2 regions of the Cellulosimicrobium sp. NPDC057127 genome follow, and region 2 is predicted to be linked to the other one. Evidence: riboswitches for the same ligand, from Rfam matches in the RefSeq annotation. Region 2 holds a riboswitch; the other holds the start of a gene.
What was found. Region 2 has a riboswitch for S-adenosylmethionine ahead of ACFTZA_RS06195 (methylenetetrahydrofolate reductase). Riboswitches for the same ligand answer to the same signal wherever they lie in the genome.
Positions count from the first base shown of each region.

Region 1: linked by a shared signal. The riboswitch ahead of ACFTZA_RS00810 (aminotransferase class V-fold PLP-dependent enzyme) and the one ahead of ACFTZA_RS06195 (methylenetetrahydrofolate reductase) in region 2 are both predicted to bind S-adenosylmethionine.

Region 1 is NZ_JBHUUP010000001.1:181,724-192,711, reverse strand. It holds gene ACFTZA_RS00820 (MaoC/PaaZ C-terminal domain-containing protein) at 1-467, shown strand, start outside; gene ACFTZA_RS00815 (CsbD family protein) at 567-740, shown strand; gene ACFTZA_RS00810 (aminotransferase class V-fold PLP-dependent enzyme) at 847-2,247, opposite strand; SAM riboswitch class IV at 2,282-2,397, opposite strand; SAM riboswitch class I at 2,553-2,654, shown strand; gene ACFTZA_RS00805 (rhodanese-like domain-containing protein) at 2,660-3,166, shown strand; gene ACFTZA_RS00800 (O-succinylhomoserine sulfhydrylase) at 3,163-4,431, shown strand; gene ACFTZA_RS00795 (DUF6226 family protein) at 4,492-5,190, shown strand; gene ACFTZA_RS00790 (hypothetical protein) at 5,379-5,870, opposite strand; gene ACFTZA_RS00785 (hypothetical protein) at 5,867-6,082, opposite strand; gene recC (exodeoxyribonuclease V subunit gamma) at 6,217-9,681, shown strand; gene ACFTZA_RS00775 (UvrD-helicase domain-containing protein) at 9,678-10,988, shown strand, end outside.
Region 2 is NZ_JBHUUP010000004.1:255,730-266,717, forward strand. It holds gene ACFTZA_RS06165 (alpha/beta fold hydrolase) at 1-586, shown strand, start outside; gene ACFTZA_RS06170 (NYN domain-containing protein) at 632-1,930, opposite strand; gene ACFTZA_RS06175 (alpha/beta fold hydrolase) at 2,041-2,874, shown strand; gene ACFTZA_RS06180 (SRPBCC domain-containing protein) at 2,862-3,761, opposite strand; gene ACFTZA_RS06185 (hypothetical protein) at 3,780-4,418, opposite strand; gene ACFTZA_RS06190 (hypothetical protein) at 4,442-7,195, opposite strand; SAM riboswitch class I at 7,388-7,490, shown strand; gene ACFTZA_RS06195 (methylenetetrahydrofolate reductase) at 7,495-8,553, shown strand; gene metE (5-methyltetrahydropteroyltriglutamate--homocysteine S-methyltransferase) at 8,586-10,988, shown strand, end outside.

The sequences.
Region 1 (10,988 bases), on a different contig from region 2:
CAGCGCCCCAGGACTCCGGGGTGACGCCTGGTGCTGACACGTTCGCCCCGCCGCTGCCGACTGCCCGCTGGACGCTCGGAGCGGGGACGGGACGGACGTACGCCGCGGTGTCGGGCGACCGGAACCTCATCCACACGTCCACCCTCGGGGCGAAGGCGTTCGGCTTCCCGCGGGCCATCGCGCACGGCATGTACACGGCCGCGCGCGCGCTCGCCGAGGCCGGGCCCGCGCGCGGCGAGACGTACGACTGGACCGTGTCCTTCGCCAAGCCCGTCCTCCTGCCGAGCACCGTCGACGTCGCGATCCGCCCGGCAGGTGCCGTGCCCGCGGGCGTGCGGGACGCCGTCGGGCAGGTAGCGGCTGCCGTGCCCGACGGCGCGGACGGCCCGGCCGAGGGCCTCGCCTACCAGGCGTGGGACCGCACCGGCCGGCTCCACCTGTCGGGGCGCATCACGCCACGTCGGTGACGTCTCCCCACGTCGGCGTGCCTCTCGAGGACGTTCCACCACGTGCGTGGAGGGAGCCACGTGCCTAGGGTCGAGACGTACCGACGAGAGGAGCACCTCATGGGTCTCGGAGACAAGATCGAGCACGGCGCCGAAGAGGCGAAGGGCAAGCTCAAGGAGGGCGCCGGCAAGGCGACGGACGACGAGCGCCTCGAGTCGGAGGGTCACGGCGACCAGGCCAAGGCCAACCTCAAGCAGGCCGGCGACGACGTCCGCGACGCCTTCAAGAAGTAGCCCACGGCACTCACGCCGCCACGACGCAGCAGAGGGCCCCGCCGTCCACGGCGGGGCCCTCGTCGTGTCCGGGCGGTCGCGCGTCGAGCCCGGGCCGCCGGTTCGGTCAGTCGGCCGGGCCGCACCCCGCGGCATCGGCGAGGAATCCTGCCGCGGCGGTCGCGAACAGTCCTTCGAGCCCCGATCCCGCGGGCACGGGACGCGGGTCGTCGACGACGGTCCAGCACCCGTCGACCACCGCGTACCGGACGGACGGCCCGTGCTCGACGTACGCGCGCACTCCCGCGACGAGGCGCGCGACCTCGGCACCGGTGGTGCCCACGCCGACGGACGCGCGGATCGCACCGGCGTCGTACCCGAGGCGGGCGAGCAGCGGGTGGGCGCAGAACCGGCCGTCGCGCACACCGATGCCGTGCTCCGCGGACAGGTAGGCCGCGACGAGGCCCGGGTCGTGACCGGTCACGGAGAACGTCACGACGCCGACGGGGTCGGCCGCGTCCGGCCACACCGTCACGACCCGCACGCCGTCGATCTCCGCGAGCCCGTCGACGAGCGCGGCGCGCAGCGCGGACTCGTGGGCGTGCAGGTCCGCGGGGTCGATCGTCGCGAGCGCGTCGCACGCGGCCGCGAGCGCCACCGCACCCACGACGTTCGGCGAGCCCGCCTCGTGCCGGGCGGGCGCCGCCTGCCACTGGGTGCCGTCGACGCGCACCTGGCGCACCGCGCCTCCGCCCGCGAGGTACGGCGTGCCGGCGTCGAGCCAGTCGCGGCGCCCGACCAGCGCACCCGCGCCGAACGGCGCGTACGTCTTGTGGCCGGAGAACGCGACGTAGTCCGCGCCGGTCCCCGCGAGGGAGAAGCCGCGGTGCGGGACGAGCTGGGCGCCGTCGAGCACGACGCGCGTGCCGGCGTCGTGCGCGATCCGCACCACCTCGGCGACGGGCAGCGCCTCGCCGGTGACGTTCGACGCCCCGGTCACGGCGAGCAGGGCGTAGTCGAGGCGGCCGAGCTCGGTGCGCAGGCCGGAGAGCGACTCGGCCACGCTCGTGCCTCCGGCGAGGACGGTCGCCCCGCCCGCGCGCTGCCAGGGCAGGAGGTTGGCGTGGTGCTCGACGTCGAGGACGAGCACACGGCCGGGAGTGCCGTCCGGGTTCTCGGGCACGCAGCCCGCGAGGAGGTTGAGCGAGTCGGTGGTGTTGCGCGTGACGACCGTGACGTCGTCGCCGCGGGCGCCGACGAACGCCCCGATCCGCGCGCGGGCCGCCTCGTACAGGGCGGTCGAGACCTGCGACAGGTAGCCGGCGCCGCGGTGCACGCTCGCGTAGAGGGGCAGCACCTCGGTGACGCGGTCGGCGACGGCGCGCAGGGCGGGCGCCGACGCGGCGACGTCGAGGTTGGCGTACGGGACGCTGCGCCCGTCGACGAGCGGGACGAGCGTGTCGCTGCCGACGACGGGCAGCAGCGCGGGCGTGTCGGTCGTACAGGTGGTGTCGGCGAGAGCGGTCACGGCACGGTCCTCCGATGTCGGGTCGGGGAGGTGCTCCCCGCGCTTGCCGCGCACCGGTCGGCGTGCGGCCTGGTCGTCACCCGGGGCACCCCGCCGCGAGAGGAGGGTTGCCGGCCAGCAAACCGGGGTTTCGCGCTGGCACTCATGACCTGCGCACCAGGATGAGCGAGGCTCGGAGACGCGTCAAGGACTGGGCAGCGTGTCTCACATCGCGAGCGGCGGGCTGTTCACCGCCCGGTGTCGACATGCGCCCACGTGTCGAGACGGCTGTCCCACCCGCTGGTCGGCGTGCCGTACGATCCGAGGAACCATCCGGAGCGGCCGAGTGACGTGGCACGTCGACGCCGCAGCAACCCCCCGTGTCGTCCAAGCACGGGCGAGGGTGCTACTGCCACGATCGATGGAGGACACCATGAGCAACCCCGCACCCCGCCGCACCTCGCTGCCCGAGGCCCGGCCCGCCGCCGGCTACGCCGGCGACATCGACCCCCAGCAGGCGTTCGACCTGCTCGCCGACGACCCGCGCGCGGTCCTCGTCGACGTCCGCACCGAGGGCGAGTGGCGCACCATCGGCGTTCCCGACGTCGCCGACCTCGGCCACGACGTCGTGTTCGACGAGTGGGTCACGCCCCTCGGGCCCAACCCGGCGTTCCTCGACCGCCTCGCCGACGCCGGCCTCACGCCGGGCGACGAGCGACCCGTCGTCTTCCTGTGCCGGTCCGGCCAGCGTTCGATCGGTGCCGCGCGCGCCGCGACCGCCGCCGGGATCGGGCCGTCGTACAACGTCGTCGAGGGCTTCGAGGGCGCGCAGGGGTTCTCCGGAGCGCGCGACGTCGAGGGCTGGAAGGTCCGCGGCCTGCCCGTCACCACGTACGACGCCGCCCAGGCCGGTACCGCGGACGGCGAGGCCGCGCGATGAGCCCGGCGGACGGCGTCGGGCACGAGGTGCCGGGCGGGGTGCCGGGCGGCTCTGGCCGCAAGCCGCTGCCCGCGACCGCGCGGCCTGCGACGCTCGCGGTGCGCGGCGGCAACGCGCGCACGGACTTCCAGGAGACGTCCGAGGCGCTGTTCCTCACCCAGGGGTACACGTACGACCGCGCCGCCGACGCCGAGGCGGCGTTCAAGGGCGAGGTCGACCGGTTCGTCTACTCGCGCTACGGCAACCCGACCGTGCACACGTTCACCGAGCGGCTGCGCCTCATCGAGGGCGCCGAGGCGTGCCACGCGACCGCGTCGGGCATGTCGGCCGTGTTCACGTCGCTCGCGGCGCTCGCGCGGTCCGGGTCGCGCATCGTCGCGGCACGTGCGCTGTTCGGGTCGAGCATCGTGATCTTCGACGAGATCTTCGCGAAGTGGGGCGTGCGGACCGACTACGTCGACGGGCACGTGCTCTCCCAGTGGGAAGAGGCGCTCGCGACGCCCGCGGACGTCGTGTTCTTCGAGACGCCGTCCAATCCCATGCAGGACATCGTCGACGTGCGGCGCGTGAGTGAGCTCGCGCACGCCGCGGGCGCCGTCGTCGTGCTCGACAACGTGTTCGCGACGCCGCTGCTGCAGAAGCCGCTCGAGCTCGGCGCGGACGTCGTCGTGTACTCGGCGACGAAGCACATCGACGGTCAGGGCCGCGTCCTGGGCGGGGCCATCCTCGGCAGCGAGGAGTACGTCGGTGGGCCCGTGCAGACCCTCATCCGCAACACCGGGCCGACGCTGTCGGCGTTCAACGCGTGGGTGCTGCTCAAGGGTCTCGAGACGATGCCCGTGCGCGTCGCCGCGCAGAACGCGAACGCGGAGCGGGTGGCGCGGGCGCTCGAGGAGCTGCCGGGGCTGGCGCGCGTGCGCTACCCGTTCCTCGACTCGCACCCGCAGACGGAGCTCGCGCGCTCGCAGCAGTCCGGCGGCGGCACCGTCGTGACGTTCGACCTCGCCGTGCCCGGAGGGACCGACCCCGAGACGGCCAAGAAGAGAGCGTTCGCGTTCCTCGACGCGCTCCAGGTCGTCGACATCTCCAACAACCTCGGCGACGCGAAGTCGCTCGTCACGCACCCCGCGACGACGACGCACCGCAAGCTCGGGCCCGAGGGCCGCGCGGCCGTCGGGATCGCGGAGACGACCGTGCGGCTGTCGGTGGGGCTCGAGGACCCGCTCGACGTGATCGAGGACGTGGAGCAGGCGCTGCACGCCTGAGCGTCGCCCGCGGGGAGAATCCTCGTGCCCGACGGCGCGCGGTCGGCCTAGCCTGACGACGTGCCCGCCTACGTCCGCCCGCCGATCCCGCGTCAGGTGTACCACGACGCCGACGGGCGGCCGTACGAGTACGGCGAGCGCTGGACGGACCTCGACGGCCCGCCCGAGGACACGTACTCGGTGAGCGCCCACCCGGAACGGTTCGCGCCGGTCGTCGACGTCGCCGACGCGCTCGTGGCGCACCTCGAGGCGACGTACGACGTCGCGGTCGCGAGCGCCGACCTGCGTGGTCTGGACGTGTCCGCGCACACCGCTGAGGAACCGGCGCACCCGCTGCTCGCGGGGATCCGGCACCTCGCCCAACCCGCCGAGCGGGTCGTGCGGCTCGTACCCGCCGCGGACGACGCGGCACCGCTGACGGTCGTCGTCACCGGACTCCCGGGAGTGCAGGTGCTCGCCGGGGCGCTGCACGAGGAGTCGTTCCCCGCGTGCGGGTGCGACGCGTGCGACGACTCCGCCGAGTCCGAGGCGGAACGGATCGAGCACCTCGTCCTCGCGGTGGCCACCGGCCGCTTCGCGGAGGGGATCCGGCGCGCGTGGGACGACCCGCGCACCGCATGGGTCCGGCATGTGACCTGGTCCGACGACGACACTCGTGCTGGCGAGGGTCGACGCAGCCGCCGCGGTCTCGCGCCCGCCCGCCGACGTCTCGCCGGGCTCCCCGACGGCCGCTGGAGCCCCTGGCCGACGCGCGCCTGACCCGATGATCGAGGAGATCACCTGTTCCCGGTCAGCTCCGGGGCTCCAGCGCGGTCGGATCGCTCCGGCGGCATGCGTCGAACTCTCGGAGCCAGTCCTCGAAGTCGTCGATGCCGAAGAGGTCGTACCCGTGCGATGAGGGATCTTCCACGAAGGTCAGACGCCGACGATGCACCGCGTCCGACTTGTCAGTGACTCGCCCCGCCGAGTCCTCCGTCCGCCACGACGACGTCCGTCGGACGGTCGCCGTGCTGCTCCACGTGGTCGAGCACCAGGACGAGCTCGGCGGGGAGCAGCTCGAACCACAGGGAGGTGCCGGTGTCGTCGGCGTTCCAGATGGACCTCCACGAGGCGTCGTACCCGGTCCCGCAGATCGTGTACGGAGCGACCGCGAGCGCCAGACCGAGCTCTCGGTCGTCACGCGGATCGAGCTCCACGGCGATGCCGGGCTCCCACCCGAGCCGTCGCGCGATCCGGCCCTGCCGCGCGACCCGGAGATCGTCGAGCTCCTGCACGGCCACCACCGCCTCCGCCGGCCACGGCTCATCGGAGTGCACGTCGACCTGGAGCTTCGTGATCCGCGCCCGCTGCGCGAGCAGCGCCCCTCGGCACAGGGCGGCGACCGTCGCCGGGCTCGCGCCGTCGCGAGCCGTGTACGGGGTCGTCGCCCGGGACCTCATCGGCGCGTGCCGTCCTCGATCGGGGGAAGTCGCGGGACGTCGTCGGGCACGCGGGGCGCGAAGCAGAGGTCGTCGCCGGCGTGCGCGCGGCCCGCGAAGGTCGCCACGGCCGCCTGGGCTCGCGCGACCGACGCCCCGCTCCACTGTCCTGCGCACAGTCGTCCCAGCACCGCCCGTTCGGCCGGGGTGCGCGGGCGCGTCGGCTCCATCACGCCGACACCGTAGCGCCGGAGCACCACCTGTGGACCGCGGTTCGACCGTGTCGGACGGACCTCGTAGCCTCCTCGTAACGCCCGGCCGACCGGCCGGTCGTGGCTGTCGTCCCTGGGGGTCCTCCTTGCTGCACGTGCACCGGTCCGAGCGCGCCGACGCGCTCGTCGGACCGCTGGCGCGCGTCCTGGCCGACCCGCTGGACGACCCGTTCGCGACGGACGTCGTCGCGGTGCCCACGCGCGGGGTCGAGCGCTGGCTCGCGCAGCGCCTGTCGCACCACCTCGGGGCCGACGACGGCGCCTCAGGGGTGTGCGCGAACGTCGACTTCCGCGGCCCGCGCCGACTCGTGGAGCAGGTCGTGGCCGATTTGACGGGCGTGGAGCCGGACGACGACCCCTGGCGCCCGGAGCGCCTCGCCTGGTCCGTGCTCGAGGTGCTCGACGCTCACCTCGGCGAGCCGTGGGCCGCCCCGCTCGCCCGCTACGTCGGCGACCCGGGCGACGAGGTGCGGCGGGGACGCCGTCTGACGCTGGCCCGGCGGCTCGCGGACCTGCTCGTCGACTACGCGCGCCAACGGCCCGACGTCGTGCTGACGTGGTCCGCGGACACGGCCGCGGCGGCACCCGCCGGCGAGGTGCCGGACGACCTCGCGTGGCAGCCGGAGCTGTGGCGGCTGCTGCTCGACCGCGTCCCGGGACCGGACCCCGCGCGCCGGGTCGAGGACGCGGTCGCGGCGCTGCACGCCGACCCGGCATCGGTCGACCTGCCGCCCCGGCTGTCCGTGTTCGGTCCCACGCGCCTGCCCGAGGACGAGCTGCGCGTCCTGCGCGCGCTGGCCGAGCACCGCGACGTGCACCTGTGGCTCGCGCACCCCTCCCCCACGCTGTGGGAGGCGGTCCAGGCCGGTGCGGACGGCGAGCGCGGCGGTGACGGTGCCGGCGACGGCGCTGACGACGGCGCCGGGCGTCCGCGCCGCACCGACCTCCCGACGTTCGCCCGCCACCCGTTGCTCGCGTCCACCGCGCGCGACGCCGTCGAGCTCCAGCTCCGGCTCGCCGGCGCGGACGTGACGCACCACGCGGCGCCCGCGCCCCCGGCGACCCTGCTCGGCGCGCTGCAGTCGGCGCTGCGGACGGACTCTCCCGACGGTGCGCACGTCCACGACCCCACGGACCGCTCGGTCCAGGTGCTGTCGTGCCACGGCCGCGCGCGGCAGGTCGAGGTCCTGCGCGAGACGCTCGTCGGCCTCTTCGCCGCCGACCCGACGCTGCAGGCGCGCGACGTCATCGTGCTGTGCCCGGACGTCGAGACGTTCGCGCCGCTCGTCACGGCGACGTTCGGCGCGGTACCCGAGCTCGGCGACGACGCGCACCCCGGGCAGCGCCTGCGCGTCAGCCTCGCCGACCGCGGCGCCGGGACGACGAACCCCGTCCTCGCGCTGCTCGCGGCGCTGCTGCGCCTCGCGGACGGGCGCGTCACCGCCTCCGAGGTGCTCGACCTCGCCGCGAGCGCCCCCGTGCGGCGGCGGTTCCGCTTCTCCGACGACGACGTCGACCGGCTTCGGCAGTGGGCCGTCGACGCGGGCGTGCACTGGGGTGAGGACGGCGAGCGCCGGGCGCGCTTCGGCATCGACGCGCAGGTGCGGCAGGGCACGTGGGACGCGGCGCTCGACCGCATCCTGCTCGGGGCGGCCATGGCCGACGAGGACGCCCGGTTCGTCGGCCCGGCGCTGCCGCTCGACGACGTCGGCTCGACGGACGTCGACCTCGCGGGCCGGCTGGCGGAGCTCGTCGCCCGGCTGTCCGAGGTGCTGCACGCCCTCGGCGGCGTGCACCCCCTCGGCCACTGGCTGGACGCGCTGGACCGCGCGGTGACCCTCCTCGCGGACGCGCCCCCGACCGAGGCGTGGCAGGTCGGCGCGGCGCGGCGGCTGCTCGGCGACGTGCGGGCCGCGGGCTCCGCGCACGGCGACGTCCCGCTGCGGCTCGCGGACGTGCGCGCCGTGCTCGACGACCGTCTCGCCGGGCGCCCGACGCGCGCCGGGTTCCGCACCGGCGCGCTCACGGTGTGCTCGCTGGAGCCCATGCGGTCGGTGCCGCACCGTGTCGTGTGCCTGCTCGGCATGGACGACGGCGTCTTCCCCCGGGGCACGACGGCGGCCGGCGACGACCTGCTCGCGCGCCACCCCGAGATCGGTGAGCGCGACGCGCGCAGCGAGGACCGGCAGATCTTCCTCGACGCCGTGGCCGCCGCGGGTGACCACCTCGTCGTCGTGCACGCGGGCGCCGACGAGCGCACCGGCGCCGCCCGCCCCCCGGCCGTCCCCGTCGCCGAGCTGCTCGACGCGCTGGACCGCGTCGCGAGCACCCCGGACGGCCGGCCCGTGCGCGAGCACGTCGTCGTGCGTCACCCGCTGCAGACCGTGGACGAGCGCAACTTCGCGCCCGGGGCCCTGGGCGTGCCCGGACCGTTCAGCCACGACGCGGCCGCGCTCGCCGGCGCGCGCGAGGCCAGGGGGCGGGCCGAGCGGGAACGGCGCGAGGGGCGCGCGGAACTCCGCGCCGTCGCCACGCTCGTGCCGACCCCGCTCGACCTGGGACCCGTGGGCGCCTCGACCGGCACGTCAGGGGACGTCGAGCTCGACGACCTCGTCCGCCTCCTCGACAACGCGCCGCGGTGGTTCGCCCAGACGACGCTCGACGTGGGGCTCGTCGTCGACGAGGACGACGTCGACGACCGCCTCCCGCTCGCGCTGACCGGCCTGTCGGGGTGGGGCGTGGGCGACCGCGTCCTGCGCGCCGCGCTCGCCGGCGTCGACCCGGGCCGCGCGATGCAGGCCGAGTGGCGTCGCGGCCAGGTGCCGCCGCGTGAGCTCGGTCGCGCCGCGCTGCAGGACGTCGTGCAGTACGTCGGCCCGCTGCGGGTCGTCTCCGTCGAGGCGGCGCGCGAGGCCGACGCCGCCGCGGGGCGGCCGGTGAGCCCTGACCTGCTCGGGTCCGCGCAGACGCTCGACGTGCGGGCCGCGCTGCCCGACGGGCGCACCCTCGTCGGCACGGTGCCCGGGGTGCACGGGCGGCGCGTGGTGCGCACCGAGTACTCCCGCCTCGGGCCCAAGCACCGGCTCCGCGCATGGGTCCAGGCGCTCGCGCTCGCCGTGAGCGACCCCGGTCACGCATGGGACGCGGTGACGATCGGGCGCTCGCCACGCGGACCGGGCGTCGCGTGGTCGACGCTCACGCCGCCCGACGCGGCCGCCGCGACGACGCTGCTCGGGGACCTCGTCGCATTGCGCGACGAGGCGGCGCGCGAACCGCTGCCGTTCCTGCCGGAGGTCTCCCTCAAGTACGCCGAGGAGCGCCGCACGTCGGACGCCCGCGACGCGCTGCTGCGGGCCGGGTGGCTGTGGAACAAGGGTTTCGAGCGCAAGGACCCGTACGTCGTGCTGGCCTGGGGGCGCGACGCCGTCCTCGACGACGTCGCCGGCCACGCCACCACGGCCGACCTCGGTCGGCACCCCGACGACCCGACCCGCCTCGGCGCCCTGTCGCGCCGCGTGTGGGACCCCCTGCTGGACCACGAGCTGCGAGGTGCCCGATGAGCGGCCCGACGTCCGCCGCCGCGACGCACCCGACGACGGCCCCCGCGGCGACCCGGGCGGGCGCAGGAGGGCAGCCGCGACGCTTCGACCCGTTCGGCGACCTGCCGGCCGGGACGGTCGTCCTCGAGGCGAGCGCGGGCACCGGCAAGACGCACACCATCGCGACGCTCACGACCCGGTACGTCGCCGAGGGCGTCGCCGCGCTGCCGGAGATCATGCTCGTGACGTTCGGGCGCGCGGCGACGTCCGAGCTGCGCGACCGCGTGCGCGAGCGCCTGGTCGCCGTCGAGCGCGGGCTGCGCGAGGCCGACCCGGCGCAGCACGCGGACCCCGTGGTCGCGTACCTCGCCGCCGTGGACGACGACGAGCTGGCCCGCCGGCGCGACCGGCTCCGCGTCGCGCTGTCGCAGCTCGACGCCGCGACGATCACCACGACGCACGGCTTCTGCCAGCAGATGCTCTCGGCGCTCGGCACGTCGGCCGACGTCGACCTCGCCACGGGCTTCCTGCCCGACGTCGCCGATCTCGTCGACGAGGTGACGGACGACCTGTACGTGCGGATGTTCGCCGACCGGCAGGACCCGCCCCTCACGCCGCGCGACGTGCGCGAGGTCGCCCGTGCCGCGGTGAGCGACCACGGCGCGGTCCTCGCACCGGACGACGCGCCGGAGGGGACGCTGGGCGCCCTGCGGCACGAGGTCGCCGTCGCCGCGCGCCGCGAGGTCGAGGCCCGCAAGCGCGCGATGCACCTGCTCGACTACGACGATCTCCTCGTGCTGCTGCGCCGCGCCCTGACCGACCCGGAGCACGGTGCGACCGCCGCGGAGCGCGTGCGCAGCCGGTTCCGCGTCGTCATGGTCGACGAGTTCCAGGACACCGACCCCGAGCAGTGGCAGATCCTGCGCACCGCGTTCCACGGGCACCGCACGCTCGTGCTCATCGGCGACCCGAAGCAGGCCATCTACGCGTTCCGCGGCGCCGACGTCGTGACGTACCTCCAGGCGGTCGAGGACGCGCAGGACACCGCGACGCTGAGCCGCAGCTGGCGCAGCGACGGTCCCCTCCTCGACGGCCTCCTCACGCTGCTCGACGGCACCGCGCTCGGCGACCCGCGGATCGTCGTCCGGCCGGTCGACGCGGAGCACCCCGCGGCACGTCTCGCCGGCGGGGCGCCGGTGCGTCTGCGTCAGGTCACCCGCCGTGCCTACCGCCTCGGCGGGTCCTCCGCGCCGTCGGCACCCGAGGCACGGACGCTGCTCGCACGGGACGTCGCGGCGGACGTCGCCGGGCGGCTCGCGAGCCCCTCC
Region 2 (10,988 bases):
GACGCTCGACCTGCGCGACGTGATCCTCGTCGGGTTCTCCATGGGCACGGGCGAGCTCGCCCGGTACGTCAAGAACCACGGCCACGACCGCGTCGCCAAGCTCGCGTTCCTCGCCTCGCTCGAGCCGTTCCTCGTCGAGCGCGACGACAACCCCGAGGGCGTGCCCCAGTCCGTGTTCGACGGCATCGTCGAGTCCGCGCGCACCGACCGCTACGCGTGGTTCACGCAGTTCTACTCCGACTTCTACAACCTCGAGGAGAACCTCGGGACGCGCATCAGCGAGGAGGTCGTGCGTGCGAGCTGGAACACGGCCGTCGGGTCGGCCCCCGTGGCCGCGTACGCCGTCGTGCCGTCCTGGATCGAGGACTTCCGCGCCGACGTCGAGGCCGTCCGCGCGGCCGGGAAGCCGACGTTGATCCTGCACGGCACGAAGGACAACATCCTGCCGATCGACGCCACGGCCCGCCGGTTCCGCGACCTCGTGCCGGACGCCGAGTACGTCGAGGTCGAGGGCGCTCCCCACGGCCTGCTGTGGACGCACGCGGACGAGGTCAACAAGGCGCTGCTCGGGTTCGTCGGTCGCTGACGCGGGCTGCCGCGCCGGGGGACGGACCCCCGGCGCGGCGGAGCCTCACGGCACCGTGACGAGGTAGTCGTCGGCGTCGTCGTCCCACGCGAGGGCGACGGCGCCGGCCGACTGCGCGGCCTTGCAGAACTGGAGGAAGCCGCGGTAGCCGAGCGCCTTCTCGCTGAAGTCGGGCCGCCGCTTGCGGATCGCGTTCTTGAGCCCCGACAGCGCCGCCGAGCCGCCCTCGTCCTGGACGACCGAGCGCAGCAGCTCGAACGTCGAGTCGGTGTTCTGGGCGGGCAGCGCCACCTCCGGGTCGCCGGTCGACGGTCCCGTGGCGAGCTCCACGAAGCCCCGGTCGGCGAGGAACCGCAGGAACTCGCCGAACGTCCGGAACCCGTAGTCGGCCTCGCTGAACGTCGGGTCCTTGCGCAGCAGTGTGCGCTTGAGCACCGACGCCGTGACCGCGCCGCCCGTGGACGACTCGAGGTCGGCGAGGGTCTGCGCGACCCGCACCTCCATGGGCACGTCCTCACCGGCCGGCGCGTCGTCGTCCGACCCGGCGCCGGTCGCGTCGTCCTGGCCGCCGGGCGCGGCCCCCGCGGGCGTGGTCGTGGGCACGACGCCCTCGGCCGACGCCTCCTCGGCAGCCTCGTCCGGGCGCGCGACGTCACCGGTCGTGGGCTCCTGCTCCGCCGCGCCCGACCCGACGAGCGCCGCAGCCGCCTCGCGCGCCGACTGCTCGCGCGTCGGCTCCGGCTTCGCGGCCTTCTCCGGCGTGCCCGACGTCGCGCGGCGCCGTCCCCGGGGCGCGTTGCCCCCGCCACCGGGACGCCCCGACGGCCGGCGCGACGCACCGCGGGCCTCGTCCGGCTCGTCGGGCACGTCGACGCCCTCCAGCCGGTCGTAGAAGAGGAACTCGTCGCACGCCGGCGGCAGGAGCCGGGACGTCGACTTCTCGACACCGACGCCGATCACCCGCTTGTTGAGCTCGCGCAGCTTGTGCACGAGCGGGGAGAAGTCCGAGTCGCCCGTGCACATGACGAACGTGGAGATGTAGTCGCGCTCGAACGCCATCTCGATCGCGTCGACCACCATCTTGATGTCGGCCGCGTTCTTGCGCGACGCACCCATGCGCTGCGGCATCTCGATGAGCTCGACCTGGTGGCGCGTGAGCGAACGGCGGTCCTCGTCGAAGTACGACCAGTCGGCGTACGCGCGGCGCACGACCACCCGCCCCCGCACCGCGAGCGCGTCCGCGATCGGCCCGAAGTCGAACGCCATCCCGCCCAGGTGCTCGCGCGCGCCGAGCGCGAGGTTCTCGTAGTCGATGAAGACGGCCAGACGTTCCTCGAGATCCATGCCCCCGAGCCTAGGGGGCGCCCCGCCGACCTGCTGCGCCGATGAGTCGCGCGGCGCCGGCGGGTCTCACCCTCGACCCGGCGTCCGCCGGGCGGATCGGAGGGAGCACCATGACGGAGCACGTGATGACGAGCCGCGGCGACACGATCGCCTACGACCGGTACGGCGACGGTCCCGGGCTGGTGTTCGTCGCGGGCGCCGGGCCGTTCCGCGCGGTCGACCCGGTGACCACCGGCACGGCCGAGCGGGTGGCGCAGCGCGGCGTGCGGACCATGGTCTTCGACCGGCTCGGGCGCGGCGAGAGCCCGGCCGACGGCGTGCTCGACCTCGAGCGCGAGCTCGCCGCCGTCGCGGCGGCGATCTCCGTCGCCGACGGCGGGTCGGGCGACGGCGCCGTCCTGTGCGGACACTCGTCGGGCTGCTCCATCGCGCTCGCCGCCGCCCACGCGGGGCTGCCCGTCACCGGCCTCGTGCTGTGGGAGGCTCCGCTCGGCGACGACGCCGCGACGACGAAGGAGTGGATCGACGAGTTCGAGCGCCGGCTGGACGCGGGCGACCACGTCGGCGCGACGGAGCAGTACATGAAGGACATGCCGCCCGAGTGGCTCGACGGCATGCGGGCGTCGCCTGACTTCGAGCAGCTGGCACGGGCGTCGGCGAGCCAGCGCGCCGACGGCCAGTCGCTCGTGTGGGCCACCGCGGCCCTCGAGGACGGCTCGCTCGGCAGCGTCGACGTCCCGGTGCTCGCGGTCTACGGGACCAGCACCTTCCCGGAGATGCCGCCCGCGGCCGAGGCGATCGCCGCGGCGGTCCCGCACGGCGCGTCGCGCGCCGTCGCGGGGGCGCAGCACACCTGGGAGCCGGACGCGATGGCGGACGAGCTCGTCCGGTTCGTCCGCAGGGTCCGCGCCGCAGGCGACGGGCCCGTGGGTCACGCCGAGTAGTGCCCGCGCAGCGTCTCGACGTACGTGTCGAACGGCTTGGCCGGTGGGCCGCCGCGCGCGGCCGTGAGCCGATCGAGGTAGTACTCCCACCCGGGCCCGATGTCGCCCGGGTCGTCCTCGGGGCCGAGCCGGTGACGCAGCTCGAGCTCGGTCGTGCGGCCGCGGCGCGGCGTGAGCGCGACGGACACGCGCCAGCCGCCCTGGTCGACGGAGAACGAGCGCGGCGGGTCGCACGCGAGCACGTTCGCCTCGTCGACCGGCTCGCCGTCCTCGGCCGTCATGCGCAGGCGGACGGTCGTGCCCGCGCGCGGGTCGCCCTCGACCACGCCGTACCAGCGCGCGAGGCCTGCCGGCTCCGCGACGTCCGGCCACAGGTCCGCGGCGGACGCGCGGAACCTGCGGCGCAGGACGAGGTCGCGCGCGCCGTCGTCCGCCACCTCGAGCTCGCCGGTCGGCTGCGGCGTCGGGTCGACCTGGGCGGCCGCCCGCGCGACGAGCCGCAGGAGCGCGTCGAGGTCCACGCGGTCGAGCGACCGGAACGTCACCGCTGCCTTGCCGACCTTCACGTCCCCGAGCTCCGGCCCGTACGTCTCCGCGAGGTACCGCCCGTCCTCGACCGCGTTGACGTAGAGGCTCACGTGCTCCTGCTGCGCCGCGAGCCCGACGACGAACCACTCGACGGGCTCGCCGCGCGACCGCTGCTGCACGAGGTCGCCGTAGCCGATGATCCGCTGCGCGGTGCCGCCCCAGAACACCCCCTCCCACAGGACCCGCGAGTGGCCGGCCATGACGCGCGAGATCTCCGCGTCGAGCCGGGCCACGTCGTCCCGGAACCGGTCGGGCACCGACGCGACGAGGTCGCCGGGGTCGGTGGTCGTGCGCTCCATCGCGCCTCCTCGCGCAGGTCAGAGGATCTTCGGGAAGGCGAGCAGGAAGCCGACGCCCACGACGAGCAGCACGCACGCCGCCCCCACCATCGTCCACGACGCGCGCTCGGAGCGGAACCGCCCTGCGAACGCGCCGAAGAACAGGACGAGCGCGAACAGCACGGTGACCAGGGTGTAGTCGTCGCCGCGCTGGTTGTTGACGAGCGCCTGGGCGAAGTAGGCGTCCGCCCGGGCGTCGGCCTCCGCGGCTTCCACCTCCCCGGGCGGGACGTACGCGTCGAGCGCGAACGGGCTGCGCGCCGCGTCGGGGTTCTGCAGCGGCCGCTGCGCCGTCCACTCCTCGAACGCGGGGGCGAAGTGGTCCGTGAACCGTGCGCGGGTGAACTCCTCGAGCTCGGTGTCGTCCGTCGCGTACGCCTCGAGCCACAGGCTGAAGACCTGGAGGTCCACCGCCCGGGCGGCGTCCGCTGTCGCGGCCTCGCGCGCCGCCTCGATGCGCTGCGACGAGGCCCGCGAGAAGGCGATCGACATCTCCCCGCCCCACTTGCTCGCCTCGAAGCCGCTCCAGGCGGTCAGCACCGCGGAGACCGACAGCACGACGACCGTGACGGTCTCGCGCAGCGACCTGCGGCGCGGAGGTGCGTCGTCCTCGGCCACGTCGCCGCCCACGTCGCCGGCCCTCAGCCCGCTCGCCGGCGCAGGGCGAGGAGCACGGCGCCGACCGCGAGCGCCGCGAACGCGGCCGCGACGAGCGCGGCGACGCTCGCGCCGGTCGCGGCCATGGCGCCCGTCCCGCCGTCGTCCGCGCCGTCCTCCGTGCCACCCGGCCCGTCGTCCGTGCCGGTGCCCGGGTCGTCCGGGGTCGGGCCGTCCGTCGGCGGCGTCGTCGGGTCGGTCGGGGTGGGCGTCGGCGGGGGCTGGACCACGGTGTTCGTCACCGTGCACACGACGGCGGCGCCGTCGTCCACCTGGACGGTGTCGGCGTCGACGAGCTCCCCGCCGTCGCACACCCAGTCCCCCGCCGTGTAGTCGACGGCGCCGCCGGTCTCCGACAGGTCGTACGTGCCCTCGGCGACGGGGACCGCGGTGACGTCGGGGCTGCCGTCGAACCCGGAGACCGGGCTGGGGCCCGCAGCGGTGAGCTCCCAGTCGTCGGCGGGTGCGGCGTCGTCCACGACGGCCTTGTGCAGGGTGAGGGTGCCCGCCTGCCAGTGGTTCGTCACGGTGCACGTGACGTCGTCGCCCGGCTCGACGACGACCGTGGAGACCGCGGTGCCCGGGACCGTCGTCGACAGCGAGCGCACGACGCGCGCGTCGTCGCACGACCAGCGCAGCGCGGTCCAGCCGTCCGGCCCGCCCGACTCGGTGAGCACGTAGCGGCCGGGCTCGACCGCGACGTGCGACACCTCCGGGCTGCCCGTCACCCCTGCGATGGTGCGGCCTTCGCCCGTGGCGCCGAGCGTCCAGTCGGTCGGCTGCGCGTCGCCGGTGTAGCCGCGGTCGTCGAGCTCCTTGACGAGCGTGAGGTGCGGTGTCTCGGCACGGTTCGTCACGACGCACGTGACGTCGTCGCCGGGCACGAGCGTCACGGTGGACCCGTCGAGCGTCCCGCCGTCGCACGTCCACCCCTCGGAGACGTAGCCGCCGAACCCGCCCGTCTCGGCGAGGTCGTAGCTGCCCGTCGGGACGGGGACGGACGTGACGGCGTCGCTGCCGGCCGGTCCCTCGAGGACGGCGACGTCGTCCGCGGACCTCGCGCTGAGCGTCCACGCGGCCGGGTCGGGGGAGCCTCCGACCACGACCTTGCCGAGCGTGAGCGTCGCCTCGACGTAGGTGTTGGTCACCGTGCACACGACGTCCTCGTCCGGACCGACGACGACGTTCGCCCCCGCCTGGAGCAGCCCGCCGACGCACTCCCACGCGCCCTGCTCGTAGCCCGGCGGTCCTCCGGACTCGGCGAGCGCGTGCACGCCCTCGCCGACGTCGACCTGGGTCACCGCGGTGCTGCCGGACGGCCCCGAGATCGTCGCGTCGGCCCCGTCCGGTCCCGGCCCGGTCGCCGACAGCGTCCAGTCCTCCGGGGCCGCGGGCCCGCCGTCGACCTCCTTGACGAGCGTGAGCAGGGACGGCAGCGGCGTGTTGGTGATCGTGCACGTGACGTCGCCGCCCTCGGGCACGGCGACGACGTCGCCCGTCACCGTCGCGCCCGTGCACTCCCACGGACCGGCGGCGAAGCCGCTCCAGCCGTCCTCGGCGAGCGTGTAGTCACCCGCGGGGACGTACGCGTCCGTGACGGCGTCCGACCCGGACGGCCCGCTGACCGTCGTCGCCGCGCCGGTCGCGGTGAGCGTCCAGTGCTCCGGCACGGCGAACCGCTCGCCCTCGAGCAGCTTGGCGAGCGTGAGCGTCGCGCCGGTCCACGTGTTCGTCGCCGTGCACACGACGTCCTCGCCCTCGGCGACCGTGACCGCGCCTCCCGAGCCGTCGCCGGCGGCCGCCCCCGTGCACGCCCACGCGACGTCGTACCCGGGCGGGCCGTCCTCCGTCAGCGCGTACGTCCCGGTCGCGACCTCGACGGCCGTGACGTCGGCCGAGCCCGTCGTCCCGGAGAGCGTCTGCGGGCCGGCCGCGGCGAGCGTCCAGTCCCCCGGGGACGCCGGGCCCCCGACGACGTCCTTGACCAGGGTCAGCGTCGGCGCGGTCGGCGCGACCGGTCCGACGTTCGTCACCGTGCACGTCACCGAGGCCGCGAGGTCGATCGTCACGACGTCGCCGGCGAGGTCGGCGCCGTCGCACGCCCACCCGTCGCTGCGGTAGCCGTCGGGACCGCCCTCCTCGGAGAGCGTGTACTGCCCGATGCGGACCTCCTGGCGCGTCACGGCGTCGGAGCCCGAGGGACCCGCGATCGCGGAGGGCCCCTGCGCGCGCAGGGTCCAGTCCTCGGGCGACGCCGTCCCGCCCACGACGTCCTTGACGAGCGTGAGCGTCGGGAAGATCGCCTCGTTGTCGACCGTGCAGGTCAGCGTGCCGCCCGGGGGGACGACGACCTCGGGCGTCGGGTCGAGGATGTCGTCGCCCCCGCAGCTCCAGCTCTGGAACCGGTAGCCGTCGACGCCGCCGGACTCCCAGATGCGGTAAGTCCCCGCCGGCACCTCGAGGGACTGGACGCCGTTGAGCCCGTCCCCCTCGATCACCTGCCCGGTGTCGAGGTTCCGCGCGTGCATCGTCCACAGCTCGCGCCGGCCCTCGGACGAGCCGGTGTCGAGGTTCTCGATCCGCTTGAACAGCGAGAGGCGTCCCGTCTCGACCTGCGCGGCCGCGGACCTGCCGGCGGGCACGACGAGTGCGACGAGGAGCGCGACGGCGAGCAGCGCTGCTCCGAGGACGACGATCGGACGTGACGCGCGCGGGGCGCGGGACGAGCGGTTCGGCACGGGTCGGCACCTCCGTCGCAGGATCGGACCGACCGTAACCCGTGGGGGGGCAGGACGCCCGCCGACCGCGGGAGCGGGGGCAGGGCGCCCGCTCCCGCGGGAACTCGGGCCTGCCGCATCTCACCCGTCGTCACGTCGTCTCATCAGGCGGGCGCTCTCGACCGCATGGCGGATCGCCTCTACGATCGAGGGCAACCATCCAGAGCGGTCGAGAGTCCTGGCTCGACGACACCGCAGCAACCCGCCGACGGAAGCCTCCCGAGGACAAAGGTGCTAACGCCAGGGTCGATGGAGTGACTATGGTCCACGAGGCATCCTTCACGCACGGTCCCACCGTGTCGTTCGAGCTCATGCCGCCCCGGCGCCCCGACGCGGCGCCGAAGTTCTGGGAGACGGCGCGCCGGCTCGTCGCGACGCACCCCGACTTCGTGTCCGTGACCTACGGTGCCGCCGGCACCGACCGCGCGACGTCGCGCGAGGTCATCGCGCGCCTGGTCCAGGGCACGCCCGTGCTGCCGATCGCCCACCTCACGTGCGTGGGCGCGTCGCGCGAGGACGTCGAGGAGGTCATCGCCGACTTCCTCGACGCCGGCGTGCGCAGCTTCCTCGCGCTACGCGGCGACCCGCCGAAGGACCAGCCCGACTGGCGGCCCGCGCCGGACGGCGTCCGCTCGAGCATCGAGCTCGTCGCCCTGCTGCGCGAGGTCGAGGCGTCGCGCTGCGCGGCGAACCCGTCGTCGGCCCTGCGCGGCGCGGCCCGGCCGCTGACCATCGCCGTCGCGACCTTCCCCGACGGCAACCGGCCCGCCGGCACGACGCGCGCCCAGGAGGTCCGCCGCCTGTGGCAGAAGCAGCAGGCCGGCGCGAGCTTCGCGATCACCCAGCTGTTCTACGACGCGTCGTCGTACACCGACTTCGTCGCCGAGGCCCGCGCGGCCGGCGTGACGATCCCGATCCTCGCCGGGCTGCTGCCCACGACGGAGCCACGACGGCTCCGCCGCGTCGAGGAGCTCATGGGCGTCCCCGCTCCCCGGCACCTGCTGGAGGCGCTCGACGCCCTGCCCGACCCGCAGGCGCAGCACGCCTACGGGATCGCGTACTCGGTCGACCTCGCGCAGCGCGTCCTCGACGCCGGCGCCCCCGGTCTGCACGTGTACACGTTCAACAAGCACCACGCCGCACTCGACCTGCTCGAGGGTGTCCACCTCGGCGGCGGGACGCGCGGGACCGACGGTGGGAGCCCGAACAGCTCGGGCGCCGTACCGTCCCCGCTCGTCCCGGACCTGGCCAGCGGGCCGTGGGTCACCGGCACCTCCCTGCCCACGACGGGCGCCGCCACGCACGGCAGCCCCGTCTGACCGGTCCCCGGGACCAGCAAGAGGTATCGATCATGACCGTCTCCGTACCCTCCCCTACCCACTTCCCGGCCGACGGGCCCGTGCCGTTCCCCGCCGGGACCGTCCTCGGCTACCCGCGCATCGGGCGCCGCCGCGAGCTCAAGAAGGCCGTGGAGGCCTTCTGGGCCGGGCGGACGAGCGCCGACGAGCTCGAGTCCACGGCACGCGAGCTGCGCCTCGCGACCGTGCGGCGCCTCGTCGAGCTCGGGCTCGACGCCGACGACGCGTCCGTCCCCGGCTCGTTCTCCTTCTACGACCAGGTGCTCGACGTCGTCGCGACGCTCGGGGCCGTCCCGTCACGGTTCGCGTCGCTCACCGACGCGGACGGTCGTCTCGATCTGTCCGGCTACTTCACCGTGGCCCGCGGCCAGGGCGAGGACGCGCCGCTCGAGATGACCAAGTGGTTCGACACGAACTACCACTACCTCGTCCCCGAGATCGGGCCGGACACCCCGGTCCGCTTCGTCGACGACCTCGTCGTGCGCGAGTTCGTCGAGGCGAAGGAGGCGGGCGTCGTGACCCGGCCGGTCGTCGTCGGGCCCGTGACCTTCCTCGCGCTCGCCAAGGTGGACGACACCGTGGGCCCGGACTCCGGGTTCCGCCCGCTCGACCGCCTCGACGACGTCGTCGCCGCCTACGCCGACCTGCTGCGCGCGCTCGCCGCGGCCGGCGCGCCGTGGGTGCAGCTCGACGAGCCGGTGCTCGTCACCGACACGGTCGGCGTGCCGCCCGCCGACCTCGCCGCGGCGGTGGAGCGGGCGTACCGCGTGCTCGCGACCGATCTCCGCCCTGTGCCGAACCCCGGCTTGGACGGCACGCAGGCCGCCGGGAGCCACACAAGCCCGGGTTCGGCGGGCGGGGTGCGCCCGGCGATCCTCGTCGCCGCGCCGTACGGCGGGCTCCAGGGCCGGGCGTCCGACGACGCGGGGGCGGGCACGGGTGCGGCGCCGCTGGACGGGCTCGCCCTGCTTGCGCGGACCGACGTCGACGCGATCGCCGTCGACCTCGTCAAGGGCGCGGTGCCGACGGGGTCCGCCGCGGACGGCACCGTGTCCGGGCTGGCGACGAAGACGCTCGTCGCGGGCGTGGTCGACGGCCACAACGTCTGGCGCGCGGACCTGGCCGCGCGGCTCGAGGTGGTGGACGCCGTGCGCGGCCTCGGGGCCGGCGCGCTCGCCGTCGGGACCTCGACGTCGCTCCTGCACGTGCCGCACGACGTCGAGGACGAGACGTTCGCCGAGCCGGGGACGCCGGGCGCGCCGCGCACCGCGCTGGACCCGCGCCTGCGCGAGTGGCTCGCGTTCGCCGACCAGAAGGTGGGCGAGGTCGCGACGCTCGCCCGTGCGCTCACCGCGGGGCGCGACGCCGTGGCCGAGGAGCTGGCCGCGTCGAGCGCGGCCGTCGCGTCCCGCGCGACGGCGACCGGCGTCGTCGTGCCGGCCGTGCGCGAGCGGGCGGCCGCGCTGACGGACGCGGACGTCGCGCGCGAGCCGTACGCCGAGCGCGCCGCCGCCCAGGCCGGGCGCCTCGCCCTGCCGCCCCTGCCCACGACGACCATCGGCTCGTTCCCGCAGACCCCGGAGATCCGCCGCGCCCGGGCGCAGTGGACGAAGGGCGAGCTCGCCGACGCCGACTACACGGCAGCCATGCGCGAGGAGGTGGCGCGCGTCGTCGCGCTGCAGGAGGAGCTGGGCCTCGACGTGCTCGTGCACGGCGAGCCGGAGCGCAACGACATGGTCCAGTACTTCGCCGAGCACCTCGACGGGTTCGCCGTCACCGCGAACGGCTGGGTGCAGTCGTACGGGTCGCGCTGCGTGCGTCCGCCGGTCCTGTGGGGCGACGTCGTGCGCCCGGAGCCCATCACCGTCGAGTGGTCGGCGTACACGGCGTCGCTCACCGACAAGCCCGTCAAGGGCATGCTCACCGGCCCGGTGACGATCCTCGCGTGGTCGTTCGTGCGCGACGACCAGCCGCTCGGCGACACCGCGGTCCAGGTCGGGCTCGCGCTGCGCGACGAGATCGCCGACCTGGAGGCCGCGGGGATCGGGGTCGTGCAGGTCGACGAGCCGGCGCTGCGCGAGCTGCTGCCCCTCCGGCGCGCGGACCAGCCGGCGTACCTCGACTGGGCCGTGGGCTCGTTCCGGCTCGCGACGTCGGGCGTGGACGTGGCGACGCAGGTCCACACCCATCTGTGCTACTCGGAGTTCGGCGAGGTCGTCGACGCGATCGACGGCCTCGACGCCGACGTGACGTCGGTCGAGGCCGCGCGGTCCCGCATGGAGATCGTGCCCGAGCTCGCCGCGGCCGGGTACCACCGCGGGATCGGGCCGGGCGTGTACGACATCCACAGCCCGCGCGTGCCGTCGGTGGAGGAGGTCACGGAGCTCCTCGGGCTC